DNA from 3 places in the Acidovorax sp. 106 genome. Region 1 is predicted to be linked to each of the others. Evidence: predicted binding sites of a transcription regulator. Region 1 holds the regulator's gene; each other region holds the start of a gene.
The links. Region 1 encodes LexA, which represses DNA repair genes until DNA is damaged. Its sites were predicted from a motif close to ACTGTATNNNNATACAGT; they were not measured.
Positions count from the first base shown of each region.

Region 2: C8C98_RS02450 (DNA topoisomerase IV subunit B) is a predicted target of LexA. The motif match lies at 3,517-3,534, and genes of this name have one in related genera.
Region 3: recA (recombinase RecA) is a predicted target of LexA. The motif match lies at 8,203-8,220, and genes of this name have one in related genera.

Region 1 covers NZ_RCCC01000001.1:4,472,353-4,482,881, reverse strand. The annotation lists gene lptF (LPS export ABC transporter permease LptF) at 1-162, opposite strand, end outside; gene C8C98_RS19690 (leucyl aminopeptidase) at 186-1,700, shown strand; gene C8C98_RS19685 (DNA polymerase III subunit chi) at 1,705-2,139, shown strand; gene C8C98_RS22245 (hypothetical protein) at 2,143-2,799, shown strand; gene C8C98_RS19675 (branched-chain amino acid ABC transporter substrate-binding protein) at 2,931-4,061, shown strand; gene C8C98_RS19670 (D-2-hydroxyacid dehydrogenase family protein) at 4,181-5,188, opposite strand; gene lexA (transcriptional repressor LexA) at 5,923-6,597, opposite strand; gene C8C98_RS19660 (asparaginase) at 6,685-7,656, shown strand; gene adk (adenylate kinase) at 7,801-8,457, opposite strand; gene kdsB (3-deoxy-manno-octulosonate cytidylyltransferase) at 8,621-9,433, opposite strand; gene C8C98_RS19645 (Trm112 family protein) at 9,478-9,660, opposite strand; gene lpxK (tetraacyldisaccharide 4'-kinase) at 9,694-10,529, opposite strand, start outside.
Region 2 covers NZ_RCCC01000001.1:561,147-571,675, forward strand. The annotation lists gene parC (DNA topoisomerase IV subunit A) at 1-612, opposite strand, end outside; gene C8C98_RS02445 (lytic transglycosylase domain-containing protein) at 623-1,468, opposite strand; gene C8C98_RS02450 (DNA topoisomerase IV subunit B) at 1,502-3,484, opposite strand; gene C8C98_RS02455 (MFS transporter) at 3,640-4,857, shown strand; gene C8C98_RS21735 (hypothetical protein) at 4,890-5,060, shown strand; gene C8C98_RS02460 (bifunctional 2-polyprenyl-6-hydroxyphenol methylase/3-demethylubiquinol 3-O-methyltransferase UbiG) at 5,133-5,687, shown strand; gene dapA (4-hydroxy-tetrahydrodipicolinate synthase) at 5,718-6,614, shown strand; gene bamC (outer membrane protein assembly factor BamC) at 6,653-7,753, shown strand; gene C8C98_RS02475 (MBL fold metallo-hydrolase) at 7,851-8,636, shown strand; gene C8C98_RS02480 (hypothetical protein) at 8,790-9,053, opposite strand; gene C8C98_RS02485 (hypothetical protein) at 9,304-9,831, opposite strand; gene C8C98_RS02490 (cupin domain-containing protein) at 9,839-10,529, opposite strand, start outside.
Region 3 covers NZ_RCCC01000001.1:1,666,051-1,676,579, reverse strand. The annotation lists gene C8C98_RS07435 (sensor histidine kinase) at 1-883, opposite strand, end outside; gene C8C98_RS07430 (response regulator transcription factor) at 993-1,667, opposite strand; gene C8C98_RS07425 (esterase-like activity of phytase family protein) at 1,863-3,032, shown strand; gene C8C98_RS07420 (N-formylglutamate amidohydrolase) at 3,056-3,985, opposite strand; gene C8C98_RS07415 (Crp/Fnr family transcriptional regulator) at 4,237-4,953, opposite strand; gene C8C98_RS07410 (adenylate/guanylate cyclase domain-containing protein) at 5,201-6,865, shown strand; gene C8C98_RS07405 (DUF4148 domain-containing protein) at 7,025-7,396, shown strand; gene C8C98_RS07400 (MarR family winged helix-turn-helix transcriptional regulator) at 7,550-8,047, opposite strand; gene recA (recombinase RecA) at 8,274-9,344, shown strand; gene recX (recombination regulator RecX) at 9,445-9,903, shown strand; gene argC (N-acetyl-gamma-glutamyl-phosphate reductase) at 9,963-10,529, opposite strand, start outside.

The DNA of each region.
Region 1 (10,529 bases):
AAACCCCATCACGAGCATGACGTCAGAGGGATTGACGCTGCCCCGTGAGGCTTGTCCCAGGGTGCGGATCAGCATCATGGTCATGACCACGGTGACCAGCACCACCAGCGTCGCGCCGAAGCTGCGCGCCAGCTCCTTGCGAATAGATGAATCGAATAACATTGGCTCGAAGGAAAACACCGATTATGAACTTTGATCTGAAGAAACTGGATTTGGATGCCGCCGCAAGCGAAAAATGCGACTTGTTGGCTGTTTTGGTGACTGAGGAGTTCAAGGCTGGCAAGGACCCGTTGTCGGCCTTGGCAGGGCAAGCCATTAAGCAAGGTGACTTCAGTGCCAAGCTGGGCAAAGTGCTGCAGTGCTACAACGCGCCAGCAGCTGTTGCCCGGCGTGTGGTGTTGTTGGGCGCGGGTGATGGGTCTGCGCGTGCTGTCCGCCAAGCGGTGCTGTCGCTGTCTTCCTTGCTCAAGGGGCCTCAGGTCAAGCGCATGGCTGTGGTGTCTTCCGTTGCATTGTCCGGCCCCGCTGTCAGCTCCTTGGTCCAGGCCGTGGCTGAGGCCAGCTATGTTTACACCACCACCAAGTCCAAAGCAGAAGCGCGAGCCTTGGTGCGTTGCGTGGTGGGGGTCTTTGATGTCACCAAGGTCCGGTCAGAGTTTGATGAAGGAGTGGCATTGGTTGCCGGCGTTGAGTTTGCCCGTGAATGGGGCAACAGGCCCGCAAACCATGCCACGCCGACGATGTTGGCCGAGGCCGCCAAATCGCTGGCCAAGCAGCCTCGCGTCCAATGCAAGGTGCATGGCCCTGCCGAAGTGGCAAAGCTGGGCATGGGCGCTTTCATGGCCGTGGCCCAGGGGGCGGAGCAGCCCCTGCGGTTCATTGAATTGCACTACCGTGGTGCAGCCAAGGATGCCCCTGCGGTGGTGCTGGTGGGCAAAGGGATCACCTTCGACACCGGCGGCATCTCCATCAAGCCTGCAGGCGAGATGGACGAGATGAAGTTCGATATGTGTGGTGCTGCCAGTGTGCTGGGGGTATTCAAGGCCCTGGCTGAGCTGCAGCCCGCATTGAATGTGGTGGGCTTGATCCCGGCGTGCGAGAACATGCCCGATGGCCGTGCGGTAAAACCGGGCGATGTGGTGACCAGTATGAGCGGCCAGACCATCGAGATCTTGAACACCGACGCCGAAGGGCGCTTGGTGTTGTGTGACGCGCTGACGTACGCTGCGCGCTTCAAACCAGCGGCGCTGATTGACATTGCCACCCTGACTGGCGCCTGCGTGATTGCCCTGGGGGGCGTGCGCAGTGGCCTGTATTCCAACCGCGATGACCTGGCCCTGGCTTTGCAGCAGGCGGGTGACGCGTCGCTGGACCTGTGCTGGCGCATGCCTCTGGACGATGACTATGCCGATGGACTCAAGAGCAATTTTGCTGACATGGGCAATGTGGCTGGGCGGGCTGGTGGCTCTATTACGGCTGCCAAGTTCTTGCAAAAATTTGTAGGAGACATCCCCTGGGCGCATCTGGACATTGCGGGCACCGCATGGAAGGGGGGGGCGGCCAAGGGATCTACTGGGCGTCCTGTGGGTTTGTTGTTTCAGTACCTGCTGACGCAGGCCGCTGTAGCGGCTCAAGAAGGCGCAAAACCTGCAGCCAAACCCCGCGCCAAGCCTGTAAAGCGTGCATCGGCAGCCAGCTGAGCCAATGACAGAGATCGCCTTTCACTTCAATGCGCCAGACAAACTGGCCTATGCGTGCCGCTTTGCGCGCAAGGTCCAGCGAGCGGGAGCCCAACTGGTGATCTTGGCACCCAAACCTGTTTTGGTGGACCTGGATCGCATGCTTTGGTCGGTGTCGCCGCAGGACTTTGTTGCGCACTGCTTCGACGATGCCGATGAGGACCAGTTGGCGGTATCGCCAGTCGTGTTGTCTGCTGAGTTGGGTGCAACGCCGCACCAGGACGTGCTGCTCAATCTAGGCGCTCAAGTGCCTGCTGCGTTTGAGCGGTTTTCTCGGCTCATTGAGGTAGTGAGCTCCACCGATGAACAAGACAGGGGCCAGGCACGGCTGCGATGGAAGCACTATGCGGCGCGTGGCTACGCGATTGTTCGACACGATTTGGTGTTGAAGGGGGGGTGAAGAATGTCCACGGCACCTCCCAGAGTCCCACCGCGTTTTGTCCCGACACTCACCGAAGTGGTGCAAGCCCCATCAGGGCAAAGTGTCGCAGCCCCTACATCGGTGCCAAAGCCTGTGCCTGCTTCGGTGGCTCCCTCCACTCCAGGGGTTGAGGAGAAGGTTTCGGGCACCCCGTTGGTGAGGGGGGGAGCTACAGGTTCTTTTTCTGCTAAGGCGCTCCCTGCGCAGCCAAGCCCGGCTGCTCGGGGTATTTCGGGGGACGGAAAAGGGGGCTCTCTAGGCGCTGCGCGTTCTGCTCCGACGGCCCCGGCCCCGGTATCTGCTTCAGGAGTGAGGGCGGGTGCATTGGGCTCCTCCATGCCAGCGGTGGCTTCCCCGGCCCCCATGGCCTTTGCCAAAGAAGCCCGCGTTGACGTGCGTCCGCCCGCTAGATCGTTGCCTGAGGGAACTGAGGAGTACATGGTTCATCGGGTGATGCAGCGCGTGGATGTGGTGCTGGACCAGCGGTTGCGTGAAGCCATCGCCACGGTGGTGCAGGAGCAAACCAGATCGGTGCTGCCACGCTTGCGCGAAGAGATTGAGTCCGTGGTGCGCCATGCGGTCTATGAAGCCGTGGCCGACGAGCTGGCGAGCGCAGACCCTGACGCACCTCAAGGATGACAGGGTATTCCCCTGTGGTTTCCCCTGCATTTAATCGTGTTCCCTAATGAGCTGGCCTGTAAATTGCGATATGTTCCACTGCGTTGAGACACAAGAAAAATTCTCAGCGTTTATCTTTACTGGAGATTGATATGCAATTGAAGTTGAAACTGACCGTGGTTGCTGCTATCGCAGCTGTTGCCGGTGTGGCCTCTGCACAAGAGCAGGTGGTTAAGATCGGTCACGTGGCTCCTGTTTCTGGCGCGCAGGCTCACTACGGCAAGGACAACGAAAATGGCGCTCGCATGGCCATTGAAGAGTTGAACGCCCAAGGTGTCACCATCGGCGGTAAGAAGATCAAGTTTGAGCTTCAGGCGGAAGATGACGCTGCTGATCCAAAGCAAGGGACAGCCGCTGCACAAAAACTGTGCGATGCTAAGGTTGCTGGCGTTGTGGGTCATTTGAACTCCGGTACGACGATTCCCGCATCGAAGGTTTACAACGACTGCGGTATCCCCCACGTCACGGGCGCTGCGACCAACCCCAACCTGACAAAGCCAGGCTACAAGACCACCTTCCGTATCATCGCCAATGACAATGCGTTGGGTTCCGGTTTGGCTTTCTACGCTATCGACACCCTGAAGCTGAAGACCGTTGCGATCGTGGACGACCGTACTGCTTACGGCCAAGGTGTGGCTGATGTGTTCAAGAAGACAGCCGCAGCCAAGGGCATGAAGGTTGTGGATGAGCAGTTCACCACCGACAAGGCGACTGACTTCATGGCCATCCTGACCGCCATCAAGTCCAAGAACCCTGATGCTATCTTCTTCGGCGGTATGGACCCACAAGCCGGCCCCATGCTGCGCCAGATGGAGCAGTTGGGTATGGGTAATGTGAAGTACTTCGGCGGCGACGGCGTGTGCACCTCTGAAATTGCCAAGCTGGCAGCAGGCGCCAAGACTTTGGCCAACGTGATCTGTGCTGAAGGCGGTGCATCGCTGGACAAGATGCCTGGCGGCAAGGCCTGGAAGGCCAAGTACGATGCCAAGTACCCTAACCAATTCCAGGTTTACAGCCCTTACACCTACGATGCGACGTTCTTGCTGGTGGATGCCATGAAGCGTGCCAACTCGGTCGATCCTAAGGTCTACACCCCAGAATTGCTGAAGTCCAACTTCAAGGGCGTGACATCCACGATCCAGTTTGAGCCCAATGGCGAAATGAAGAACCCCGCCATCACCTTGTACGTGTACAAGGATGGCAAGAAGACACCTCTGAACTAAATCCGTTCAGTAGCTTCTGATGCGCAAAGGCCCCCTGCTTGGAGCAAGCAGGGGGCCTTTGTTTTTGATGACCCGAATGACGTCGAAAAGCCCTGGACCAGAGGGGCTGGTTCCTGCCCTTAGCGGCGCACTTGCAGTGACCCAGGGTTCACAATGTTGGTGGGCGTGCCTTTGATGAAGTTCACTACATTGTCAAAGGCTGCTCCGAAGTACAACTCATAGCTGTCCTGTTCCACGTACCCAATGTGGGGCGTGCAGATGCAGTTTTCCAGCCGCAAGAGAGCATGCCCTTGCAGGATGGGCTCGCTTTCGAAAACATCCACCGCCGCCATGCCGGGGCGTCCGCGATTGAGCGCAGCAATCAGTGCGTCGGGTTCCACCAACTCGGCTCGGGAGGTGTTGACCAGCAGTGCTGTTGGCTTCATGCAGGACAAATCTTCCAAAGAAACAATACTGCGTGTCTCTTCATTCAGCCGCAAGTGCAGGGAGATGACATCGCACTGGGAGAAGAACTCCTCGCGGGTGGTTGCAATCTGGTAGCCATCGCTCAGCGCCTGGGCTCTTGAGGCCTCTCTGCCCCAGATGCGCACATTCATGCCAAATGCTCGGCCATACCCCGCCACCAATTGCCCAATGCGTCCATAGCCCCAAATGCCCAGCGTTTTGCCCCTCAGCACTGTTCCAACGCCAAAGTTGGGGGGCATGGATGCGTTTTTGAGTCCTGACTGCTGCCAAGCGCCATGCTTGAGGTTGGCGATGTATTGAGGAAGGCGGCGAGAGGCCGCCATCACCAGCGCCCAGGTCAACTCGGCGGGGGCTACTGGAGAGCCCACACCTTCCGCCACTGCAATTCCGCGCTCCGTACAGGCAGCCACATCGATATGGCTGCCCACTTTGCCAGTTTGCGCAATCAGTTTGAGCCGAGGCAGTTTTTCAACCAACTGGCGGGTGATTTGCGTACGTTCGCGCACCAGCACGATGATGTCTGCATCACGCAGACGCACCGACAACTGGCCTAACCCCTTGATAGTGTTGGTGTAGACCTTGGCGGTGTAGGCGTCGAGCCGGGTGGCGCAATGGAGCTTGCGCACTGCGTCTTGGTAATCGTCCAGGATCACAATATTCATCCCGATATTGTGCCTTGCCCGCGCGGCCCTCAGGTGGCGTGGGCAACAAACGATGGCGCAGTTAAATGCAACGCGATGTGTGGTGTGGCAGTTTGATCTCTTGGATTAACCAAGGGCCTGTTTACGATCCCCTGCGAGATCTGAAACAGGCTCTCAGCTTTCAGGCCAAGGTTTCTCGCGCTGCAAGCCTGTCCAGTTCTGCACACACGTCGGCCATTCGGCCCGAGATAAACAACTTGTCGAAGCCGCTATTGCAGGACGAGTGCACAACCCGTAGCACTTGCCGCGCAGGGGGACGACGCAGTGCATGGGCGCTGTGGGGCAGTGGGCGATGCGCCAGCTTTGTCTCGGCTGCCACGCATGCACTTCGGGCTGGAGCATGGGCCTTGGGGTGGTCTGGGCGCTGAGCATGCGGTGCAGGCGTTTCAAGCACCAAGCCTTGGGCAAACTTGCACGGGTTGGCCTGCTCGCTGCCCAAGGCCGCGTTGCCAAGGGCTACCTCGTCGCCAAGTGGAACCTGGCCAAGTGCCCTGGGTGCGAGCCAGCGTGAAAGCACTTGCAGGGGCGAGGCGAACGAGGAGAGAGTCAAAGATCCAATTCCCATGTGAATACTCCGAAGATCGGTGGATGAACATAGGCAGGATTTCAAAAACACAGCGTTCCCCAGGGCTGACAAGGTGTGGCAACCTCGTCAAACGCCCGCCACCTGAGGGGCTGCGCATCTGGTGTTGGGTTTACATCAGCATCGTGTTTCTGATGAGGCCTACAGCCAATCCCTCGATTTCAAAGACTTCCCCAGGCCGTACGGTAATGACAGGGTAGTCGGGGTTTTCGGGCAAAAGCTCAACCCCCTTGGCGGTGCGCTTGAGCCGTTTGACGGTGACTTCGTCGCCCAGGCGGGCCACCACAATTTGGCCATTGCGTGCCTCTTTGGTGGCCTGCACTGCCAGCAGGTCGCCGTCCATGATGCCTGCGTCGCGCATGGACATGCCTCGCACCTTGAGGAGGTAATCTGGCTTGTGCTGAAAGAGGCTGTTTTCTACGCAGTAGGTTTGGTCCACATGTTCCTGCGCGAGAATGGGGGAGCCAGCAGCCACGCGGCCAATCAGCGGCAGGAAGAGTTGAGACACTTGCTGCAGCGGTGCCGCAAAGTGCTGCCCTCTGGCGGCATTGATGGCGCGAACCGTGTCGCTGCGCAGCCGGATGCCACGCGACGTGCCGCTGACCAACTCGATGACGCCTTTGCGTGCAAGGGCCTGCAGGTGTTCTTCTGCCGCGTTGGCCGACTTGAAACCCAGCTCTGTGGCGATCTCTGCACGGGTAGGGGGGGCCCCTGTGCGTGCGATGGCGGTCTGGATCAAGTCCAGAATCTGTTGTTGCCGGGCCGTGAGTTTGGGGTTGTCGAACATGACTGTGTCTGCGGCTTGCTGAGGGTTTAGGGCTACTGTTTTTTAATCCAGTACCTGTATTTTTCACCAGTTTTTTGGAGTGCGCAAGTGAGTACGCAAAAAATCGTCGTTTTGGGGACGGGCGGCACGATTGCCGGAAAGGCCGCGAGTGCGGAGGACAACGTAGGTTACAAAGCGGCGGAGGTGGGGGTCGCTGACTTGCTGCAAGGCGTGCCGGGGCTGGGCAAGGCGTTGCAAGGGCATGTTTTGGAGTCTGAGCAAATTGCCCAGATCGACAGCAAAGACATGGGGTGGGATGTGTGGCGTACGTTGGCAATGCGTTGCCAACAGTTGCTGTCAGACCCCGACGTGACGGGGGTGGTGATCACCCACGGCACCGATACGCTGGAAGAGACCGCGTGGTTTCTGAGCGCGGTGTTGGACGCCTCCAAGCCTGTCGTTCTGGTCAGTGCGATGCGCCCGGCCAGTTCGTTGACGCCCGATGGGCCTCAGAATTTGCTGGATGCCATCGCTGTGGCGACCCATCCCCGCGTGGGCGGCGTGCTGGCTGTGGCTGCGGGTGTTGTGCATGCTGCAGAGCATGTGCACAAGGCGTTTCCTTACCGCGTAGATGCCTTCACTTCAGGAGAGGCGGGGCCGTGCGGGTGGGTGGAGGAGGGGCAGGTGCGTTGGGCGCGGGAGCCCGGTGCAGGGTGTCGGGGAGCCCATGCTGTGTTGCTGCACAGGATGCCTCCCGCTGCCGACTGGCCCTGGGTGGAGGTGGTGTGCAGCGGGGCAGGCGCCAGCGGGCGTGCAGTGGATGCCTTGGTAAATGCCCGTGTGCAGGGCCTGGTGGTGGCCGCTACGGGCAATGGCTCCATCCACCATGCGCTGAAGGAGGCTTTGCTGCGCGCGCAGCAGCAGGGCGTTTGCGTGGTGACCGCTACCCGGTGTGGACAAGGGCACACGTTGGTGGGGCCCACAGGCGACTTTGCCGGAGCAGCGGGGCTGTCGCCCATCAAGGCGCGGATCCAACTGGTGTTGGACCTGATGTCACGCAATGGGGCGCAAGCTGTGTGATCTGGCACTGCAGCCCCCCGTTTAGGCAGGTCTGCGGACAGGGCTGCAGGGCATAGAAAAAACCCCTTGCTGCAGCGCTGCGGCAAGGGGTTTTATCTTGGCGGTTTACCGCCGGGATGGATCGGGACAGGTGCCCCTCAGAGATCAGTGGCTCAGCGCTTCAAATGCGCGGGCGGTGATCTCATCCACCGTGCCAGTGCCACTGATGGCGCGGTACTTGGGGGCCTGTGTGGGCTCTTGTTGTGCCCAGTTGCTGTAGTAGTCCACCAAGGGGCGTGTCTGGTCGCTGTAGACCTGCAGGCGCTTCTTGACGGTTTCTTCCTTGTCGTCGTCGCGCTGGATCAGGTCTTCACCCGTCACATCGTCCTTGCCTTCCACCTTGGGTGGGTTGAACTTGACGTGGTAGGTGCGGCCGCTGGCAGGGTGCGAGCGGCGACCGCTCATGCGTTCCACGATGGCTTCAAAAGGTACGTCGATTTCGAGCACGTAATCCAGCTTGACGCCAGCAGCCTTCATGGCATCGGCTTGGGGAATGGTGCGGGGAAATCCGTCGAACAGGAAACCCTTGGCGCAGTCGGGCTGGGCAATGCGCTCTTTGACCAGATTGATGATCAGCTCGTCGCTGACCAGTGCGCCAGCCTTCATCACAGCATCGGCTTGCAAACCCAGGGGCGTGCCGGCCTTGACGGCGGCGCGCAGCATGTCTCCGGTGGAGATTTGAGGAATGCCGTACTTCTGGCAGATGAAGGTGGCTTGCGTGCCCTTTCCGGCGCCAGGCGCGCCCAACAGAATCAGTCTCATGGAGGTCCTCAAGGTTAGAAATCGTGCGGCAGGGCTGGCGGGGGCGTGAAAGTCCGCCCGGGATGCCGTGCTCTCGTTGCGGGCAAGGATAGCATGTGACAGCTTGGTACAGCCTTACGCTGCCGCTGCTTTGGCGACTGTGTTTTCCCTGTGTACAGCCTGCTCAGTGACGGGGGTTGGCGGGGGCCAGCAAGGCGCGGACTTTTGCCAAATCTTCCGGTGTGTCCACCCCAGGGCCGGGCGCTGTAGCCGCAATGTGCACGGCGATGCGGTGCCCATGCCACAGCGCGCGCAGTTGCTCCAGGGCCTCCACGGCCTCGGTGGGGGCGACGGGCAATTGGGGAAACTGCCGCAGAAAGCCTGCACGGTAGCTGTAGATGCCTACATGGCGCAGCGGCGAAAAGCCTGTGGCGCTGTGGGCCACAGGGCTTTGGGTGGCGGCATCCCACCAAGCGGTGTTCGAATGGTCTCGCGACCACGGAATGGGCGCGCGGCTGAAATAATAGGCCAGGCCCTGGGCGTCCAGCACGACCTTGACCACGTTGGGGTTCAGGTAGTCTTCCCTCGATGCGATGGGGTGGGCTGCTGTGCCCATGCTGGCCTGGGCTTGTGCGGCCAGCAGGCCCGCCACGGCATTGATCAGGGCCGGGTCTATCAAAGGCTCATCGCCCTGCACATTGACGACGATGTCGTCTCCTTGCAAACCCAGTTGTTCGCAGGCCTGTGCCAGGCGGTCGCTGCCGCTGGCGTGGTGCTTATCGGTCAGCACGGCTTCGATGCCATGCTGTTGGCAGGCTTGCAGGATGAGGTCATCGTCTGCCGCCACCACCACGCGCTGGGCCTGGCTTTGCTGGGCGCGCTGGGCCACGCGCACCACCATGGGTGTCCCGGCTATGTCGGCCAGCGGCTTGTTGGGCAGCCGTGAAGACGCCAGCCGGGCCGGGATCAGCACGGTGAATGGCGTGGCGGCACCGATGGCTGCGGGGCTGGGTGAGTGGCCTGGCATCGCTGGCCCGTCGCTCATGCCTCCAGCTCCTCGTCGCTCAGTGTGCGGGCTTCGTTTTCCAGCAGTACCGGAATGCCGTCGCGCACGGGATAGGCCAAGCGGGCGCTGCGAGAAACCAGCTCTTGGGCCTCCCGGTCAAACGTCAGGGGGCCTTTGGTAACGGGGCATACCAGCAGTTCAAGCAGTTTGGGGTCCATGGCGGCGTGTTCAGTCTGAAAAAAGCAGCGCGCTCAGCGCGCGAAAGTGGCAGGGGATGATAGCGGCGAAGCCAGGCGGGCCAGGCGTTCTTTCAATTGGCGGAGAAAGCCCTCGTCCAGCGTGATCTGCAGAGGCACAGCCAGGGCGTCCGGGTGCTGCTTCCACAGTTTGACAGCGTCTTTTTCAGTGCAAACAAGCACCTCGCGCTGATCAGATAAGCGCTGCCAGCTATCAAAATCATAGTGGTCTGGCAGGGCTTCCTGGGCGGCCAATGTCAGCCCCGCAGATTGCAGCATGCCAAAGAACAGGCCCGGCTGGCCGATGGCGGCCACGGCGTGCACCGGCAGGCCCTGTAGTGCGCTCAACGGTATCTGGCGCCCGTCGGCCGCCACGGCGTAGCTGGCAAGGTGGCGTTGCAGTCCAAAAGTGCCGCCGGTGGCTGGTGCCTTGGCGAGGCTGGGTGGTGGTGTATCACCCGTGTACAGCACCCAGTCCACCCGCCGTGGCCAAGGCTCGCGCAGGGGGCCTGCGGGCAGCAAAAAGCCGTTGCCTGTGCCGTGGGGGTTGAAGACGCAAATTTCCAGATCGCGCTGCAGCGCCAAGTGCTGCAGGCCATCGTCGCAGACCAGCACGTCTACCTCGGGGTGCTGCGCCAGCAGGGTACGGGCAGCCAGGGTGCGCTTGCTGGCAACATATACCGGCACTCGGCACTGCTGTGCGATCAGCAAGGGCTCGTCCCCCACCTCGCTGGCCACCGAAGTGGGCAAAACCGCCAGGCAACCCTGGGTGGTGCGGCCATAGCCGCGAGAGACAACGCCAGGGCGCAGGCCCAGGCTTTGCAGGTGTTGGACCAGCGCCATCACCACCG
Region 2 (10,529 bases), 3.9 Mb from region 1:
GCGCAGGTTGTGGCTGGGGATTTCGGTGGCCAGGCCCACGGCAATGCCGCTGGCGCCGTTGAGCAGCGCGAACGGCAGGCGCGCGGGCAGCTGGCGAGGTTCTTCCGTGCTGCCGTCGTAGTTGGGCATGAAATCCACGGTGCCTTCGTCGATCTCATCCAGCAACAGGCTGGTGATGCGTGACAGGCGCGCCTCGGTGTAGCGCATGGCCGCAGCGCCGTCGCCGTCGCGGCTGCCGAAGTTGCCCTGGCCGTCGATCAGCGGGTAGCGCTGGGCAAAATCCTGCGCCATGCGCACCAGCGCGTCGTAAGCCGATTGGTCACCGTGGGGGTGAAAGCGGCCCAGCACATCACCCACCACGCGGGCGCTTTTGACGGGCTTGGCCGCCGCGCTGCGCGTGGGGCCGCTGTAGCCCAGGCCCATGCGGTCCATCGAATACAGAATGCGCCGCTGCACGGGCTTGAGGCCATCGCACACATCAGGCAAAGCGCGGCCTTTGACGACGGACAGTGCGTATTCCAGGTAGGCGCGCTGGGCATAGCCCGCCAGGCCCAGGGAGTCGCCCCCGTCGTCGCCTGCAGTGGTGAAATCTAAAGTGGGTTGGTCGCTCATTCGTTAGCGCTCATTCGGTCGGAGTCGTCGGTAGAGGTTCGTTGCTGGCGCGGGTGTGCGCCACCAAAGTGTCGGGCGGCAGGTTGCCACGGCCTTGGGCGCCGCCCTGCAATTGCATGCGCACCCGCCCCGGCGCTGCGCGCTGGGCCAGCACGGGGGCGGGCGGCTTGAGCTGGGTGTACAGCGCCAGCACCGTGCGCACGTAATTCTGGGTTTCCTTGAAGGCAGGGATCTGGTTACCGGCTTTTTGCACCGCGCCCTCGCCCGCGTTGTAGGCCGCCAGGGCCAGGTCCATGCGGCCAGGGAACAGGTCGAGCAGGTAACGCAGGTAGCGCGTGCCGGTGGGCACGTTCACGGCGGGGTCGGTCAGCTTTTGCTCCAGCGAGCGCTTGGCATCGGCCCGCACGCCAAAGCGGCTGGCCGTGGCGGGCATGAGCTGCATCAGGCCCACCGCGCCCTTGGGCGAGACAGCCTGCGCGTCAAAACCCGACTCGGTGGCAATCAGCGCCTGCAGCAGTTCGTAGTCCACCGCCTGCTGCTCTGCGGCGGCGCGCAAGTGGTGCTTGATGCTTTTGTAGCCCGGCGAGATGTCAAAAAACGCCAGCAGGCGCGCACCTGTGCTGGGCATGCCGTGCGGGGTGGCGGGTGTGCCTGCAGGCATGTCTCGGGTCGAATCAAACTCGGTGCCCCGAAAGAAGAGCTGGTAACGCGCATCAAGCTGCTCGGCGGCAAAGTGCGTCACCCCGCGCTCGTCCACATGCGCCCACAGATCGGCATGGGCATGTTGCTGCAAAAAGCAGAGCAACAAACCCAATACAGACCAGCGCAAGAGGCCGATTTTGCGAAATGAGGTCATGGCAAGCAGCGTGGACGCCTGTGGCTCAGCCCGTCAGATGTCGATCTCGACCGCATCGCCGTGCAGCTCCATCAACTCGCGGCGCGCAGCGGCTTCGCCCTTGCCCATGAGCTTGGTGATGAGCCCCTCCGTGGCAGCAAAGTCCATGTCGCCCAGCTGCACGGGCAGCAGACGGCGGGTGTCGGGGTTGAGCGTGGTTTCCCACAGCTGCTCAGCGTTCATCTCGCCCAGGCCCTTAAAGCGGCTGATCTGGCACTTTTCTTTGGGCACGCCGTCCTTGGCGCATTTGTCGAGGATGGCCGTGAGCTCGCCGTCGTCCAGCGCATACATCTTGGCGGCGGGTTTCTTGCCACGCGCAGGCACGTCCACACGGAACAGCGGCGGGCGTGCCACGTAGATGTGGCCGGTTTCGATGAGCTTGGGAAAGTGGCGGAAGAACAGTGTGAGCAGCAGCACCTGGATGTGCGAGCCGTCCACGTCGGCATCCGACAAGATGCAGACCTTGCCGTAGCGCAGGCCGCTCAGGTCGGGCGTGTCGTTGGGCCCATGCGGGTCCACCCCGATGGCCACCGAGATGTCGTGGATTTCGTTGTTGGCAAACAGGCGGTCGCGCTCGACCTCCCAGGTGTTGAGCACCTTGCCGCGCAGCGGCAAGATGGCCTGGCTTTCCTTGTCGCGGCCCATCTTGGCGCTGCCACCGGCCGAGTCGCCCTCGACCAGGAACACTTCGTTGTGGGCGATGTCCTTGCTTTCGCAGTCGGTGAGCTTGCCAGGCAACACGGCCACGCCAGAGCCCTTGCGCTTTTCGACCTTCTGGCCGGCCTTTTGGCGGGTTTGCGCAGCCTTGATGGCCAGCTCAGCCAGCTTTTTGCCGTATTCGACGTGCTGGTTCAGCCACAGTTCGAGCGCCGGGCGCACAAAGCCGCTGACCAGCCGCACCGCGTCGCGCGAGTTCAGGCGCTCCTTGATCTGGCCCTGGAACTGCGGGTCGAGCACCTTGGCGCTCAGCACATAGCTGGCGCGCGCAAACACGTCCTCAGGCAACAGCTTCACGCCCTTGGGCAGCAGGCTGTGCAGTTCGATGAAGCTCTTGACCGCGTTGAACAGACCGTCGCGCAGGCCGCTTTCGTGGGTACCGCCCGCGCTGGTGGGGATCAGGTTGACATAGCTCTCGCGCACCGGTTGGCCGTCTTCGGTGAAGGCCACGCACCAAGAGGCGCCTTCGCCTTCTGCAAAGCTCTCATTGCCGCTGTCGGCAAAGCCTTCGCCTTCAAACAGCGGGATCACCGGGTCGCCGTTGAGCGTCTGCATCAGGTAGTCGCGCAGGCCGCCCTTGTATTGCCAGGTCTGGGTGTCACGCGTCTTCTCATTGACGAGCGACACCGACACGCCAGGCATCAGCACCGCCTTGCTGCGCAGCAGGTGGGTCAGCTCGCCCATGGGCAGCGCGCTCGACTCGAAATACTTGGCATCAGGCCACACCCGCACCGAGGTGCCCTGCTTGCGCTCGCCCGCCTCCAGCGGGCGGGCCACCAGCGGCTCGACCACGTCACCGCCCGAGAACACCAGGCGGGCCGACTGGCCCTCGCGGTGGCTGGTGGCTTCGAGCCGCGTAGCCAGCGCGTTGGTCACGCTCACGCCCACACCATGCAAGCCGCCCGAGAAGCTGTAAGCCCCGCCCTTGCCCTTGTCGAACTTGCCGCCCGCGTGCAGGCGGGTGAAGACCAGCTCAATCACCGGGGCCTTTTCTTCGGGGTGCATCCCAAACGGAATGCCACGGCCGTCGTCTTCAATGCTGACCGAGCCATCGGCGTGCAGCGTGACTTTGATCTTCTTGCCGTAACCCGCCAAAGCCTCGTCGGCGGCGTTGTCCAGCACTTCCTGGATGATGTGCAGGGGGTTATCGGTGCGGGTGTACATGCCCGGGCGTTGCTTGACGGGCTCCAGGCCCTTGAGCACGCGGATCGAGCCTTCGGAATATTCGCTAGCGGAGACAGTAGTGGGTTTGGCAGCCATGGCGCGGATTGTAGTGCGGCAGCGCAACAAAGGCTGGATAAAACAACAGCCCAAATGCCTCAGCTGCCCTCCGCCCGCAGCCCCGCCCCTGCTGCCAACTGTATTGGTCGCTTCTGTACCAGCGCGTTTGCCGCAATCTGGCTACATTCCCCCGCATGTCTATGAATCCTCCCAAACTATCCATGCTCCAGGTGCTGGCCTGCGGCGCGGCCATCGTCACTTTGTCGATGGGCATACGCCACGGCTTTGGCCTGTGGTTGCAGCCGATCACGCAAGAGATGGGCTGGACCCGCCAGTCGTTTGCCTTTGCGATTGCACTGCAAAACCTGTCATGGGGGGTGATGGGCATCTTTGCGGGCATGGCGGCCGACCGGTTTGGCGCCTTCCGGGTGTTGATGGGGGGCGCCGTACTGTATGGCCTGGGGCTGGCGGGCATGGCACTGTCACCCACCCCGCTGCTGTTTGCGCTGACCACCGGGCTGCTGATCGGCGCAGCACAGGCAGGTACCACCTATGCGGTGATCTACGGCGTGCTGGGCCGCCAGATTGCGCCCGAAAAACGCTCCTGGGCCATGGGTGTGGCGGCTGCGGCTGGCTCGTTCGGACAGTTTTTGATGGTGCCTGTGGAGGGCTGGCTGATCACCGGGCTGGGCTGGCAGCAGGCGCTGCTGGTGTTGTCGATGGCGGTGCTCATGATCGTGCCACTGGCCTTTGGCCTGCGCGAGCCAGGGTTTCAGGGCGCTGCGGCTCCAAAGCGTGAGCAAACCATTGGCCACGCACTCAAGGAAGCCTTCAGCTACCCCAGCTTCAATCTGCTGATGGCGGGCTACTTTGTGTGTGGTTTTCAGGTGGTGTTCATCGGGGTGCACATGCCCAGCTACCTCAAGGACCATGGCCTGTCGCCCCAGGTGGCCAGCTATGCGCTGGCGCTGATCGGGCTGTTCAACGTGTTTGGCACCTACATCGCAGGCACGCTGGGGCAGCGCATGCCCAAGCGGTTCATCCTGTCGTTCATCTACCTGGCCCGCGCCGTGGTCATCACCATCTTCTTGCTGGTGCCGCTGTCACCGCTGTCGGTGTATGTGTTCTCGGCCGTGATGGGTGCACTGTGGCTGTCCACGGTGCCGCCCACCAATGCCACCATTGCCCAAATTTTTGGGGTGCAGCACCTGTCCATGCTGGGCGGCTTTGTGTTCTTCAGCCACCAGATCGGCAGCTTCCTGGGCGTGTGGCTGGGCGGCTATCTGTATGACGCCACGGGCAGCTACGACATCGTCTGGTACATCGCCATTGCGCTGGGCGTGCTGGCGGGGCTGGTGAACCTGCCGATCAAGGAAGCCCCCATCCAGCGGGCGCAACCCCACGCGGCCTGAAGCCGATCAGCACGCAACGAAAGCGATCCGCCATGCTCCCCAACGAGACCCGCTCACCACCGCCAGCCCCCAGTGCCCGGCATGGCTGGCTGCGGGCGTTGGGCTGGCTAGCGGCCGTGGCTGTTTGCCTTGCGGTATTTGCGATGTACACCGTGCCAGACTTCATGGTCATGGTGGCCGACAAAGTCTGGTCGTGCTTTTGATTTGTGGTATTTTTCGCCCCTAGCGCTTGATAGATAAGCGCTAGCAGCTACCAATTTAATAGCAAAAAACACATGCACGGCACGGAAGCCCCCTCTGCCTGGGTTCAGCAATGGACGCACCTGATTCCACCGCACGCCCATGTTCTGGACGTGGCCTGCGGCGCGGGCCGCCACATGCGCTGGCTGCAAGCCCAGGGCCACACCGTCACTGGCGTAGACCGTTCGCCCGAGGCCATTGCCGCCTGCGCCGGGTTGGGTGAGTTGATTTGCGCCGACATCGAAAACGGCCCCTGGCCCCTGCAAGGCCAGCAGTTTGGCGCCGTGGTGGTGACGAACTACCTGTGGCGCCCGCTGCTGCCCACCTTGCTCGCCAGCCTGGCGCCCGGAGGCGTGCTGATTTACGAAACCTTTGCGCAAGGGCACGAAACCGTGGGACGCCCCAGCCGGGCCGACTTTTTGCTGCGCCCGGGCGAGCTGCTACAGGCTTTTGGGACGCTGCGCACTGTGACCTATGAGGACGGTTACCTCGAAAACCCGGCCCGCTTCGTGCAGCGGATCGCGGCGGTACGGGAAACACCTCACCCAGAGGGCCCCGCGCGCCACGGGCTGCGGCCCGCGTCTAGTTAGAATGCCCTTTTACCGTTTTCATCTGCGGACATGACCTCTTCCTCCGTGCCTCTTACCGGCAGCATCGTCGCCCTCGTCACCCCCATGCACGAGGACGGTAGCGTGGACTACCCCACCCTGCGCAAACTGATCGACTGGCACATCGCCGAGGGCACCGACTGCATCGGCGTGGTGGGCACCACGGGCGAATCGCCCACGGTGAATGTCGAAGAACACTGCGAGATCATCCGCGTGGCCGTGGAGCAAGCCGCCAAGCGCGTTCCCATCATGGCGGGCTGCGGCGCCAACTCCACCGCCGAAGCGATCGAGCTGGCCAAGTTTGCCAAGAAGGTCGGTGCCGACACGCAACTGCAGGTCGTGCCTTACTACAACAAGCCTACCCAAGAAGGCCAGTACCTGCACTTCAAGGCGATTGCCGAGGCCGTGGGTGACCTGCCCACCATCCTCTACAACGTGCCCGGCCGCTCGGTGGCTGATATGCAGCACGACACCGTGCTGCGCCTGGCCCAGGTGCCCGGCATCATCGGCATCAAGGAAGCCACCGGCAACATCGAACGTGCGCAGTGGCTCATCCGCGAAGCACCCAAGAACTTTGGTATCTATTCGGGCGACGACCCTACTGCAGTGGCTTTGATGCTGTGCGGCGGCCACGGCAACATCAGCGTGACTGCCAACGTAGCCCCCAAGCTGATGCACGAGTTGTGCGCAGCCGCCATTGCGGGCGACGCGCGCCGCGCCATGGAAATCCAGTTCAAGCTGATGCCCGTACACAAGCACCTGTTCGTCGAAGCCAACCCCATCCCCGTGAAGTGGGCCATGGCCCGCATGGGCTTGTGTGGTGGAACCATGCGCCTGCCCATGACTCCATTGACCCAGGGCAACGAAGCCGTGGTCGAAGGCGCCCTGCGCAGCAGCGGCCTGCTTTGAGCCTGCCCACCCCTCACCGACATTCCAAGGATTCCCGAGTGAAAGCAAATACCCGTCTGGGCCTGCTGGCCCTTGTTGCTGCCCTGTCAGCCTGCTCGACCCTTGAGGGCGACAAGATCGACTACAAAAGCGCAACCAAGGGCTCGACCCTGGAAGTGCCCCCAGATCTGACCCAGCTGTCCAAAGACTCACGCTACGCCGTGCCCGGCGGCGCCGTGTCAGCCGCCGCGCTGCAGGCCAGCCAACAGGCTGCACAGCCCTCCGCAGCCAGCCAGGCAGCGGCCACCGCCATTGGTGATGTGCGCATTGAGCGAGACGGCAACCAACGCTGGTTGGTGATAAACCGCCCTGCCGACAAGCTGTGGGAGCCTGTGCGTGAGTTCTGGCTGGAGAGTGGATTCATCTTCACCCAAGACCAGTCCAACCTCGGCATTCTGGAAACCGACTGGGCCGAAAACCGCGCCAAGCTGCCCCAGGACATCGTGCGTTCGACCCTGGGCAAGGTGTTTGAATCGCTGTATTCGACTGGCGAGCGCGACAAGTTCCGCACCCGCCTGGAGCGCAATGCCAATGGCGGCACCGACATCTACATCAGCCACCGCGGCATGATCGAGGTGTACACCAACACGCAAAAAGACCAGACCATCTGGCAGCCCCGCGCCGCCGACCCCGAGCTGGAAACCGAATTCTTGCGCCGCCTCATGGTCAAGCTGGGCGTGAGCCAGGAGCAATCCAAAGCGATTGCAGCCACCGCCACCCCAGTGCAAGTGGCACCCGCAGCCCGTATCGCTACGGTGAACAACGCACCCGCTGTGCAGTTGGCTGAGAACTTTGACCGCGCCTGGCGCCGCGTAGGCTTGGCACTGGACCGCACCGGCTTCACCGTGGAAGACCGCAACCGCAAGGACGGCCTGTACTTTGTGCGCTACGTCGCCCCCAACGCAGACAAGAAGGAGCCTGGCTTCTTCGGCAAGCTGTTCGGTGGCTCGTCGGCAGCCATTCCGCCACTGAAGTACCGCATCGCCGTGCGCAGCGAGGGCAACGCCTCCACCGTGTCCGTGCTCAATGAAGCCGGGGCCCCTGAGACCTCTGCCAACGCCGAGCGCATCGTGCGTGTGATTGCGGACGAGCTGAAATAATCAGCCCAATGCCGGGCACAGCAAAGTGCCCACACCCGCCCCGCAGCCCCGCACAGGAGCTGCGGGGCTTTTTTAATGGACAACACGGGACGCCGACATGCTGCGCCTCAAAAATCTTGGCAGCGGCAGCTCGGGCAATGCCACCCTGATCGAGGGCAGCGATGGTCTGCATACACGGCGTTTACTGGTCGATTGCGGCCTGGGCATACGCCAGCTGGAGGCCCGCTTGGCAGAGGCCGGGCTGGCACTGGCCCAGATTGACGCCATCTTCATCACCCACGAGCATTCCGACCACATTGGTTGCGCCCGCTCGTTGGCACTGAAACACCGCATTCCCGTCTGGATGAGCCATGGCACCCATGTCGCCCTGGGCGCCCCCGACCTGGACGGCCTGTTGCGCACCGCACACGATCTGGAGCCCATTGATCTGGGCAGTTGGCAAGCAACCCCTTTCACGGTACCGCACGACGCCAGGGAGCCCCTGCAATTGCACTGCACCGATGGCGCCACACGCCTAGGGGTGCTGACGGATCTGGGGCACGCCAGCGCGCATGTCAAAGAGCAATTGGCAGGCTGCCACACTCTGATGCTGGAGGCCAACCACGATCCGCACATGCTGGAGGCATCGCGCTACCCAGCCTTCCTCAAGCGCCGCATCGGTGGCAAATACGGCCACCTGGCCAACAGCGCAGCGGCCGAACTGCTGTGCACCTTGCAACACCCCGGCTTAGCGTGTGTGATTGCGGCCCACCTCAGCGCACAGAACAATACCCCGGCATTGGCCCAGCAGGCGCTGGGGGCTGCATTGGGCTGGCCCACCGAGCGCATCACCGTGGCCAGCCCGGCCAATGGAACGCCCTGGATCACCGTCGGGGCCGCATAGCCACAAGGAGCTATTGAATGCACATGGGGCCGGAACAGCCAGGGCTTCCGAAAAAAGGACGCCCCAATGCAAAAGCCCCGCTTTTTTGCAAAAGCAGGGCTTTGGTGTGTGGTTCAAGCCGCCCCTTGCGGGAGGCTACGACCCCTCCACGAATTACTTGGCTTGCGAAGCAGCGCCGGTGGCAGCAGCGGCAGCAGTGTCAGCAGCAGCCTTGGCAGCGTCAGCAGCAGGAGCGGCTTCAGCGGAAGCAGCAGGAGCGGCTTCGGAGGCAGCAGGAGCGGCTTCAGAAGCGGCAGGTGCTGGAGCTGGAGCAGGTGCAGCCACGGGAGCTGGTGCTGGAGCGGGTTCTTCTTTTTTACCGCAAGCGGCCAGGGCAGCAGCAGCGATCAGGGCGGCCAGAACGACGGAGTTCTTCATTTCAAATTTCCTAGTTGGACAGACAAAAAGCTTGAAAAGCCACGGCGACCGGCCGGTTAAAGCCCTGGTACGCATTGGCGCAATGCACTTGAGGGTTGCACCATTTTCAGGCGCAGCCATAAATTATATTGGTATTTAGTCAATAGTGACTAACACTGAAAAAAGGTTTACGGCAAGTTGACATAGGCACAGATGCAACACCGCCGCGCGTGGCAGCCTCTCAGGCCAAGCCACAGCCTCTTGATTCGCGTCAAAGCCCCAGGGTGGTGGACGGAAAACCTGGGGAGCTCTTGCTGCGCACCCATTCGTTCAAAGACTCACGCACCAGAACGCGGCGGTCCGACTCGGGGCCCGCCACCCCCACGCACCGTTCTGGGTCAAGGCGCTGCATCACCCAGACAGGCGACCACAGCACGCTGGGCAAGTCCAGGGGGTCTGCCGAAGGGCTCTTGCGGCAAGTGATGATGTGGTCCCAGGTGCCACGCCACTGCACAAAGCGGGCATGGCGCCGGATGACCTCGTCGTAGTTCACCGCCAGCATGCTGAAACGGCGCCCACCCCGCGCCCAGGCCTGGAGCGACTCCACCACAGCACGCTCGCCCAGGGGCCAGTCGTGAAAGTGCGCATCACTGATCCAGATCTCAGGCCACCCCTCGCGCGCCGCCGTGGCAAAGGCATCGCGCACCATTTGCTGAAACGCCTCTCGCCCGCTGAACCGGCCTTCAGGCAAGCCAGACGGTGCGGGGGATGGGTTTGCGGGGTGGTCTGTGGCGGTCATTGGATGATCATGGGGTGGCTTCGTCGTCGGTGCAGGCGTGTGCCCAGCCGTCATCGCACCAGATGGACAGCAATTCCAGCGCATCGTCGCTGGCGCGCTGGATGTCTTTGGCACTGAGGTAGCGCTGGTTGGCCAAGCGGCGCATCAAGGTCGCGTCTTTGCCTGCTGCGCGGTAGCTTTCACCATTGATGAAGACATGCTGGGCGTCGTACATCATGCGGGTGCGGCGGTCCAGGCGCACCGCCTCCATCATGGCGCTTTTGGCACTGGCATCAAACCACACGCTGGGCTTGGGGTCTGTCAGGTACTCACCCAGCGCGCGCTCCAGGGCCAAAGGCTGCGACAAAGCACGCTCCAGCGCTTCGCGGGCAAAGGCCTGCAGAGTGGCGGGGATGGCGCCAGGCTCGGCCACGGCCTCTTGCTTGGCGTCGCGGTACATCTGCACCTGCTCATCGTCGGCCGCGTCTTCCGACAAACGCACCAGCAGCTCTTGCGCCAGCTCAGCACGGGCCGGAGAGCGAAAGCCGATGGAATACGTCATGCACTCGCCTTCGGCAATGCCGTCGTGCGCGTAGCGGGGCGGCAGGTACAGCATGTCGCCAGGCTCCAGCACAAACTCTTCCTCGGGCTCAAACTCGGCCAGCACCTTCAGGGGAATGCCCTCCTTGAGGGTCAGATCCTTCTGGCGGCCAATGCGC
Region 3 (10,529 bases), 2.8 Mb from region 1:
TTTGCTGCAGCGAGCGTTTGAGTTCCTCGGTGCTCGTGCCCTCGCGCTGCGCCAGATCGGCCTGCATGCGCAGGCCCGCCAGCGGCGTTTTGAGCTGGTGGGCCGCGTCGGCCAAAAACCGCTTTTGCGTGGCCAGCGACTCGTTCAGCCGCGTGAGGAGGTCGTTGACGGACGACACCAGCGGGGCCACCTCCAGCGGCACGGCGTGGTCGTCCAGTGGCGAGAGGTCGTCCGGGCTGCGCGCGCGGATGCGCTGCTCCAGCTGGTTCAGCGGCTGAATGCCCCGCGCCAGCGCCAGCCACACCAGCAGCACCGCCAGCGGCAAGATGACGAACTGCGGCAGCATCACGCCCTTGATGATTTCGGTGGCCAGCACGCTGCGCTTCTCGCGCGTCTCGGCCACCTGCACCAGCGCCAGCGGGCCGCCCTGCAGCGGCAGCCGTACCCAGATGTAGGCCACCCGAATCTCCACCCCGCGCAGCTCGGCATCGCGCAGGCGCACCTCGCCAGACATAGGGGTTTCATCGGCGGGGGGCTCAGGCAACTCGCGCTCGCCCGAGAGGAATTCGCCCCCCGGCCCCATCACCTGGTAGTAGACGATGTCCGAATCATCGGCCCGCAAGATCTCGCTGGCGGGCTGCGGCAGGTTGAACTGCACCTCGCCGCCCTTCCCTCCCTTTTCGCCGTCTTTTTGCACCCCCACCAATTGCGCCAGGGCGTGGGCGTTGTACTCCAACGCGCGGTCAAACGGCTTGTTGGCCAGGCCCTGCGCCACCAGCCAGGTCAGCGCCAGACTCACCGGCCACAGCAGCAGCAGCGGCGTCAGCATCCAATCCAGAATCTCGCCAAACAGCGAGCGCTGCTCGCGCTGGAAAATTTTCACTGCGCCCCCGGCGTGGTGCGAAATTTTGAGTAAAAAATGGCTCTAGCGCTCAATGGATAAGCGCTAGCAGCTATTGATTTCATAGTGAATGCGCCCTGGCTGGAAGCGGCTAGCCCGGGATTTTTTCCAGGCAATAGCCCAGACCACGCACCGTGGCAATGCGGATCGGGCCCTTTTCAATCTTCTTGCGCAGGCGGTGGATGTACACCTCGATGGCGTTGTTGCTCACCTCTTCGCCCCACTCGCACAGGCGTTCCACCAGTTGCTCCTTGCTCACCAGGCGGCCCGCGCGCTGCAACAGCACCTCCAGCAGGCCCAGCTCGCGGGCCGACAGCTCCACCATCTTGCCGTCAATCGTTGCCACCCGCCCGGCCTGGTCGTACACCAGCGGCCCGTGCTTGATGGCACTGCTGGCCCCGCCCATGCCCCGGCGCGTGAGGGCACGCACGCGGGCTTCAAGCTCTTGCAGGCTGAACGGCTTGGCCATGTAGTCGTCTGCGCCGTAGTCCAGCCCCTTCACCCGCTCTTCCACGCTGTCGGCCGCCGTGAGGATCAGCACCGGCAGCGCCGAGCCCCGGCTGCGCAGCTTCTTGAGCACTTCCAGCCCATGCAACTTGGGCAGGCCCAGGTCCAGGATCAGCAGGTCAAACTCGGTGTTCGTCATCAGCGCCGCGTCCGCCTCGCTGCCACTGGCCACATGGTCCACCACCGCCCCCGAGGCCCGCAGCGTGCGCAGCAGGCCATCGGCCAGCACTTGGTCGTCTTCGGCAATAAGGATGCGCATGGGGTGTCTCCTGGGGCGGCGTGGTTTCTTGCTGATTCTAGGGCGCTGCATGGGGGGGCACGCAGTGGCTGGTCGCCCAGAGGCCCCCACAGCAACACCCGCCTGGTGTCTGCTTGGCTGGCTGGGGTGTCATACCTTTGACGCACTCCCCGCCCAAACTCTCTGGCTTCCTCCATCACCGCGTAGAGACTTGATATGGGCTCCGTACTCCACTCCTTTTGGGGTCGCTTGGCTGCGGCTTCTGCCTTCACCGCCCTGGCGGTCACCTTGGTCGCCTGCGGCGGCAGCGACGATGGCAATCACGCGGGCGAATCCCGCGTCGCCTCGCTCAAATTGATCGGCACAGCCTCCATTCCTACGGGCACGCTGTTTGAGGGGGTGGAGTTTGGTGGTATCTCGGGGCTGGACCAGGCCACGGACGGTAGTTTTTGGGCCATCTCGGACGACCGGGGCGGAGAGCGGGGCACGCCACGCTTTTACAACCTGAGCATTGACTATGCCGGCACCGGCCCTGTCACCGTCAAGATCAACCGCCAGACGTACATGCAGCGCGAGGATGGCTCTTCTTTCCCCGCCGCTGCGCGCACGGTGGACCCAGAGGCGATTCGCCTCGCACCCAATGGCAACCTGTACTGGTCGTCTGAGGGCAACTGGGGCTCGACGGCTGCCACTTTGTTCCAGCCTTTTGTGCGAGAGATGACCACGGCGGGCAAGTTCGTGCGCGAGTTCAAGACACCGGCGATCTACAACTACGTGGACAACACCACTACGGGCGGGCGCAGCAACAAGCTGTTTGAAGCGTTGACCGTGGCGCCCGATGGCACGGTGTTCGTGGCCAATGAGGACGCGCTGATTCAGGACGGCCCCATCACCACCCTGCAGGCGGGCAGCGTGGTGCGCGTGACGGCACTTGACCCGGCCACGGGATCAGCCAAGGCGCAGTATGCGTACCAGTTGCCGAAGATTCCGGTGGATGCTCCGGCGGGTGCTCCTTTCGGCCCGGACAATGGCCTTTCTGACATCCTCGCCATTGGCAACAAGAAGTTCATCGCGGTGGAGCGTGCCTTTGCCTCAGGTATTGGCAACACCATCCGTCTGGTGCTGACGGAGATCACCGATGGCACGACCAACGTGACCAGCATGGCGAGCCTCACCGGTGCAGCAACTTACACGCCCATGAGCCGGAAGCTGCTGCTGGAGATGCCCATCAACTACCAGGGTGTGAAGCTCGACAACATTGAGGCCATCACCTGGGGGAAAACCTTGCCGAACGGGCACCGGACCATCGTGCTGGCGGCAGACAACAACTTCACGGTCACTACTCAGGCGAATCAGTTCATCGTCTTCGAGGTCATTCCGGATTGAGTCGCTTCGCAGGCATTTTTAGGTTACCCCCGCGGATCCGTCCCCAGCAACTTCTCCGTCAACGCCTTCAAATCCCCCTGCAACCGCGCCATCCCTTCAGGGTTCTCCGCCAGCGTGCTCTCGTCCATGTAGAGCTTGCGGTTGATTTCGAGCTGGATGCTGTGGCGGTGCTGGGCTGGGGCGCTGTAGCGGCGCACCAGTTCCACGCCTTTGTAGGGGTGGTTGTATTCCACGCTGTAGCCACAGCCGCGCAGGTGCTCGCACACCAGGACCGACAGGGCGGGGCGGGCGGTGGTGCCGTCGCGGTCGCCCACCACAAAGTCGGCGTGCACCAGGCCCGGAAAGTCGGTGGCGTGGCTGGCCGATATGGCGGGCATGGAGTGGCAGTTGATGTGGATGCTGTAGCCGTGGCGGGCGTGGGCGGCGTCAATGGCCTGGGCCACGGCGGCGTGGTAGGGGCGCCAGCAGTGGTCGATGCGGGCGCGCACCTCTTCCACGGTGAGCAGGCGGTTGTAGATGGCCTCGCCTTCGTCGGTGAACTTCCAGATCAGGCCCTTGCCCAGGCGCACTTTGTTCAGCACGGTGGGGTCGGTGGCGACGGGGTCGGGCCAGGGGGCGTCGAGCAGTGCCGTGTCCAGCTCCAGCGTGTCGCGGTTGGCATCGAGGTAGATGCGGGGGAAGTGGGCTTCGATCCAGGCCACGCCGAGGGCGGGGGCGAAGGCGTAGATTTTTTCAACGTGCGTGTCTTCGGCGCGGCGCAGTGTGGGCAGGCTGCAGGCGGAGCGGAAGTCTGCGGGGTAGTGGGTGCCGCTGTGGGGCGAGTCAAACACCAGGGCGCTGGTGCCGGGCACGGTGGTGACCATGGCGGGCGTGGCCGCTGGCGATGGGGTGGCGGGCGCGCTGGCGGCGCCGGGCTGGGTGGTGTGGGGTTGTGGGGTCAAAGCTGCATGCATAGGCAAGGCATCTGTTGATGGGGGTGGCTGGCCTGGCCACCCGGACCGGCATCCGGGGGCGCGCAGGGCTCCCTCAGTATGGCGGCTTGGGCCGGTGGAGCGGTGTATTCACCCCGGCAGGGGCAGGGCCGCTGCGCGCCGCACGGGTGCGCATTCAAGGCGAAAACAGGCTCCAGGGCAAGTATATCAAGCGCAAGTAGCTATGAAAAATATAGCAATTGGCGGGCGCTGGTGTGCCAACGCCGGGGTACTCAGTCCCCGCGCACCTCGGCCACCAGGTCGGCGAGGGCTTGCACATCGGTCACCACCAGGGCGTGCAGCCCGTCCTTGCGCAGCAGACCGCGTTTGGTCAGGGCGCTGATCTCGCGGGTGACTTGCTCGCGGTTGGTGCTGATTTTGCTGGCCAGCACGGCGTGGGCAGGGGCGGGGTCGATGCGGGCGGCGTTGTCGCTGGGCACCCCGCCCGCATGGGCTAAGCGCAGCAGCTCGGCGTGCAGGCGGGTTTGCACGCCCAGGGTGCTCAGGTCGATGACGCGCTCGGTCAGGCGCCGCACCAGGGTCGTGAGGTTCCTCATCATGCGCAGGGCGACGATGGGCTCGCGCTCCAGCATCGCAATGAAGGCGGGGGCCGACAGGCTGGCCAGCACCGAGGCCTCCAGCGCCACCACGTCGGCCGAGCGGGGTTGCCCGTCAATCGCCGACAGGTCGCCAAAGTGCTCGCCCGCCTCGCAGTCCCGAAACGTGACCTCGCGCCCGCTGGCCGCATAGGTGGTGATGCGCACGCGCCCCGCGCACAAAAAGTACACCTCGCCACCCGGCGATGCGCGGGTGAACAGGGGCGTGCGCGCCTCCACCGTGCGCCAGTCGCACTCGGCGGCAATGCGGTCCAGGCAGGCTTCGCCCAGGCCTTCAAACAGGGCGATGCGGCGCAGGGCCAGGGTGGAGCGGGGGGATTGCGGTGCGTTCATGGAACGTTCATGGAACCAAAGGGTGGGCGCAGTCCCCAAGGCTGGCGCCGCAGAGGTGTGCTAAGTGGGCGGATTATGCTCACAAGCTTCAGAATTCAGTGCTGTACTGGGCTTCTGTGGTGGGCTTCGTTGCGGGTGGGGCGCGTTGTCGGTGATACCGCCTGTGGGGCCTTTCTTTGTGAGGGGGCTCGCCCTCGCATTGCATTTTTGTGTCCTGTGTTTTGACCTTTTCCATCCCCTCCCTTTCATGTCCCTTGCCCTGATCCGCTCGCGCCTGCCTTCCCTCCGCCAGGTGCGCTGGGGCAGTGGCCTGGTGCTGTGGGGCTACGTGGCCCTGCACCTGGGCAACCACGCCACGGGGCTGGTGTCGCTGCAGGTGGCCGATGCGCTGCTGGAGGTGATCAGCAGCGGGTGGCATTCGGTGCCGGGCACGGTGCTGCTGTATGGCGCGCTGCTCACGCATCTGGCGCTGGCAGGCGTGGCCCTGTGGCAGCGGCGCAGCCTGCGCATGCCGTGGGTGGAGGGTGTGCGGCTGGCACTGGGCCTGTGCTTGCCGCTGCTGCTGGCGGGGCACTTTGTCGCCACGCGCTGGGCATTTGAATCCATGGGCGCATCGCCCCCCTACGGCCGCATGGTGAACGGCCTGGCCCGACCCGAGAACCTGGTGCTGCAGTCGCTGCTGCTCATCACGGCGTGGTGGCATGGCTGCCTGGGCCTGCACATGGCGATGCGCGGGCGGCCGGTGTGGCGGCGCTGGCAGCCCGCCTTGCTCACAGGGGCCGTGCTGCTGCCGGTGCTGGCGGCGCTGGGCCTGTTGTCGATGGCCCGCGAGATTGCCTGGGAGGTGAGCGCGCTGCCCCCACCGCCCTCGGGCCGCACCGCGCAGGCCGTGGCGGCGTCGGCCTGGCTGGAGGATGCCTTGCGCTGGGGCTGGGTGGCTGCCGTGGGCGCCCTGTTGGCATTGCGCTGGGCATGGCGCACCTTGCGGCGCTGCCGTGGGGGCGGGCCCATCACCCTGCACTACCCCGACCGCGCTGTGCAAGTGCCGCGTGGCTTTACGGTGCTGGAGGCCAGCCGCAGCCACGGCATTGCCCATCTGGCGCTGTGCGGCGGGCGGGCGCGCTGCTCCACCTGCCGCGTGCGGGTGGATGGGCCCAGTGCCCATGTGCCCGAGCCTGGCCGCGACGAGCGCACCACGCTGGCCCGCGTGCAGGCCCCGCCGGGCGTGCGCCTGGCCTGCCAGCTGCGCCCCACCGGCGATGTGCAGGTCACGCCCCTGTTCCAGCCCGGCCAGGCCCCGCTGCCTGGGCGCCTGGGACAAGAGCGGCCGGTGGCCATCTTGTTTGTGGATTTGCGCCGCTGGTCGGGCATGGCCGAGCGGCAGTGGCCGTTTGATCTGGCCTGGATGCTGGACCAGTACTTCGCCCGCGTGGGTGCGGCCGTACAAGACAGCGGTGGCATGGCCAACCAGTTCATTGGCGACAGCGTGATGGCCATCTTTGGGCTGGAGACCGATTTGCCCACCGCCTGCCGCCAGGCCGTGCAGGCTGCTGCGTTGATCGAGCAGCGCATGGACGCCTGGAGCGAGACCTTTCGCACCCAGTTTGGCCAGTCGCTGGACTTTGGCATGGGCCTGCACGCAGGCCGCGTGGCGCTGGGACAGGTGGGCTATGAAGACACCACCACCTTCAGTGCCGTGGGCGAGGTGGTGAACACCGCCAGCCGCTTGCAAGACCATTCCAAAGTGGTGGGCGCGCGGCTGGTGCTGTCGCTGGAGTCGGCCCGCCTGGCCGGCGTGGCCGACGCTCTGGGCATGCCCGAAGAGGTGCAGGTGCGCGGGCGTTCGCAGCCGCTGCAGGTGTTGCATGTGAAGCGGCCGTCGCAGCTGTTGGGGCCGCCTTTGATCGTATGAGCATGGCGGCGCGGCCGTGGTGCGCGGGGGCTTGATGCTCTGGCAACCTCGCAAAACCTGTGCGTTTACGCACATACGCCAACGCACCCAAAACGGAAACTTCTTCCCATGCAGAACGCAATCACGCACTGCAGGAATCACTCCAAAGGAAGAACTGCTATGACCAACGCCAAGACTGCCGCCAAGACCCTGATCGCTATCGCCACTGTGGCTGCCGCCACCTTTGCCGGTGCCGCTTCGGCCGCCACCCCCACACTGCTGACCGAGCAATGGGTGGGCGCCGAGCCCGTCGCCCAAGGCCCCGCACTGAGCCGCGCTGAAGTGCAAGCCGACCTGAACCTGTGGAACCGCGCTGGCCTGGGCCAAGCCAATGCAGGCGACCGCACCCCCGATGCCGATCCCGCCTACGAAGCCCGCCTAGCCGAATACCGCCGCCTGCGCAGCGGCCCCGAGTTTGTGGCCGAAGTGCGCCGCCTGGGTGGCGATGTGAGCCGCATTGCCGGCCAAGCTGCCGCCAACACAGCCCATTGATGTTGAGGCGTTCAGGGGCACGGTAGGCCGCCAGCGCGGTGCTGCTGCGCGCTCCCCTGAAAGCCTTTTCACTGAACCCCAGGCGCGGCTGTCGTTGACAGTGGTGCCTGGGGTTCAGTGTTTTGGCGGACCTGTGTTTATGACCTTGCAGGGCTAGTTGCCGCCGCCTGCGTACGCCTCCAGCCCAATGGCCACCACCGTGGCCACATCGTCGCCCACCTCGGCGCGAAACTCCGCCTCCGCCTGCGTCACCGCATCACGAAACCCCTGCAGCCACGCCAGCCCGGTGGGCGTAAAACACACCTGGCGTGCCCGGGCGTCGTGCGGGTCGTTCTCGCGGGTCACCAATCCCCACGCTTCGCACTGGTCCACCAGTTGCGCCATCGACTGCTTGGTCATGCCTGCACGCTGCGCCAAGTCGGTCAACCGGTCGCCCCCCAGAGCAAGGTGGCGCGTCAGGTGAATATGCGCCGCGCCCACTTGGTCGCGCGCAGCCAGGTTCGACAGGGCCAGAGGCACTTCCACATTGCGGGCCATGAGCTGCAGCACGCGGGCGTCAAAGCGGCGCATGGCGTGGCCTAGCAGCCGGCCCAGGTGGGTCTGGCGCCAGGCATCGTCAGACGGGGCAGGGTGGTGGGGCGTGCTGTTCATGGGGGGCTCCAGTCGTCCCGGGGGGCGTTCAAAACCTGGTGCGCGGCAGCGGTACGTCGCGTCCACACAGCGGTTGGTAGATGGTAAGGCAAACTGACTAAAAAACTGTTTACTTGCCTGTTTTGCACATCTACATTACTGATCAAGCAGCCAGTGCTGTTGTTAAAAACAGTGGTGTCAAGTACTGACCCAGACAGATCACAACGTTTTATTCAGGAGCCCTTCCATGGACGTCAAAGGTACCAACCCCGCCCTTCCCGTGAACGCCGAAAAGGCCAAGGCCCTGGCGGCAGCGCTGGCGCAAATCGAAAAGCAGTTTGGCAAGGGCACGATCATGCGCCTGGGTGAAGGCGAGGCGATTGAGGACATTCAGGTGGTTTCCACCGGCTCGCTGGGCCTGGACATTGCCCTGGGCGTGGGCGGCCTGCCCCGTGGCCGTGTGGTCGAAATCTACGGCCCGGAATCCTCGGGCAAGACCACGCTGACCCTGCAAGTGATTGCCGAGATGCAAAAGCAGGGCGGCACTTGCGCCTTCGTTGACGCTGAACACGCCCTGGATGTGCAGTACGCCCAAAAGCTCGGCGTGCAACTGTCTGACCTGCTGATCAGCCAGCCCGACACCGGTGAGCAGGCTCTGGAAATTGTGGACAGCCTGGTGCGTTCCGGCGCTGTGGACCTGATCGTGGTGGACTCGGTGGCTGCGCTCACGCCCAAGGCTGAAATCGAAGGCGAAATGGGCGACGCGCTGCCCGGCCTGCAGGCCCGCCTGATGAGCCAGGCGCTGCGCAAGCTCACGGCCACGATCAAGAAGACCAACTGCATGGTCATCTTCATCAACCAGATCCGCATGAAGATCGGCGTGATGTTCGGCAGCCCCGAAACCACCACCGGCGGTAACGCGCTGAAGTTCTACGCTTCGGTGCGCCTGGATATCCGCCGCACCGGCACCATCAAGAAGGGCGACGAAGCCATCGGCAACGAGACCAAGGTCAAGGTGGTCAAGAACAAGGTGTCGCCACCCTTCAAGACGGCGGAGTTCGACATCCTGTTCGGTGAAGGCATCAGCCGCGAAGGCGAGATCATCGACATGGGTGTGACGGCCAAGATCGTGGAAAAGAGCGGTGCCTGGTACGCCTACAACGGCGAAAAAATCGGCCAGGGCCGCGACAACGCGCGTGAGTTTTTGCGCGAAAACCCCGACCTGGCCCGCGAGATTGAGAACAAGGTGCGCGAAGGTCTGGGTATTGCGCTGCTGCCCGGCGCGTTGCAGGCTCCTGCGGCCACTGCTGACGAGTGATGTTTCACGCTGGATGTTTCTGGTTTTGAAGAAAAAAGGCTGCTAGCGCTTATAAATCTAGCGCTGGCTGCTATCAAAAAAGAAGCATTTAAACGTCCACATGGGATTCACGACGCTATCGCTCAAAGGCCGCGCGCTGCGGCTGCTCAGCCAGCGCGAGCATTCGCGCTCTGAGCTGCTGCGCAAGCTCAGCCCCCATGTGCAAGAAGGTGAAGATCTGAACGCGGTGCTCGATGACTTGCAGTCCAAAGACTTCATCAACGAGGCGCGGGTGGTGGAGTCGGTGCTGCATCGGCGTGCTGGCCGTCTGGGCGCGGCGCGCATCCGGCAAGAGCTGCAATCCAAAGGACTGGGGGCAGAGGCCGTGCAGGGCGCCGTGGCCCAGTTGCAGGGCAGCGAACTGGAACGCGCCCGCGAGGTGTGGCGCCGCAAGTTTAGCGAGCCCGCAACAGACCCACAAACCCGCGCCAAGCACATGCGCTTTTTGCTGACGCGGGGGTTTTCAGGCGATGTGGTGCGGCGCGCAGTGCAGGGCTCAGTACCGTCAGACGACGAGTGACTTTGCCCTTGGGCGGGCGCGCCTGACCGGTGGGCAGGTTCTTTCCTGCCCGCGCTGGTTTACAGGCCCAGCATCAACTGCATGTTTTGCACCGCAGCGCCGCTGGCGCCCTTGCCCAGGTTGTCCAGGCGCGCAATGACGATGGCTTGGCGGTGTTCCTCGTTGGCAAACACGCGCAGCTCCAGCTTGTTGGTGTCGGCCAGGGTGTCGGCGGCCAGCTTCAAGTCGTCGGTGGGCGGCAGCACGCTGACCCATTGCTCTGGCGTGTTGGTGCGGGCGTAGTGGCTGGCCAGCGCATCGTGCAGATCGCTGGCTTTGGGGGCGCCGGGCAGCAGGTCCAGGTGCAAAGGCAGTTGCACCAGCATGCCCTGGCGGAAGTTGCCCACGGCCGGAATGAACACGGGGCGGCGTGTGAGCCCGGTGTAGCGCAGGATCTCCGGTATGTGCTTGTGCGTGAGGCCCAGCGCGTAGGCCTCGTAGGGTGCTGCCGTGCCTGCTTCGTAGGCCTCGATCATGGTGCGGCCACCGCCCGAGTAACCCGACACTGATGGCAGGCTCAACGCAGCATCTTTGGGGACCAGGCCCGCATCCACCAGCGGGCGCAGCAGCGCAATGGCGCCTGTGGC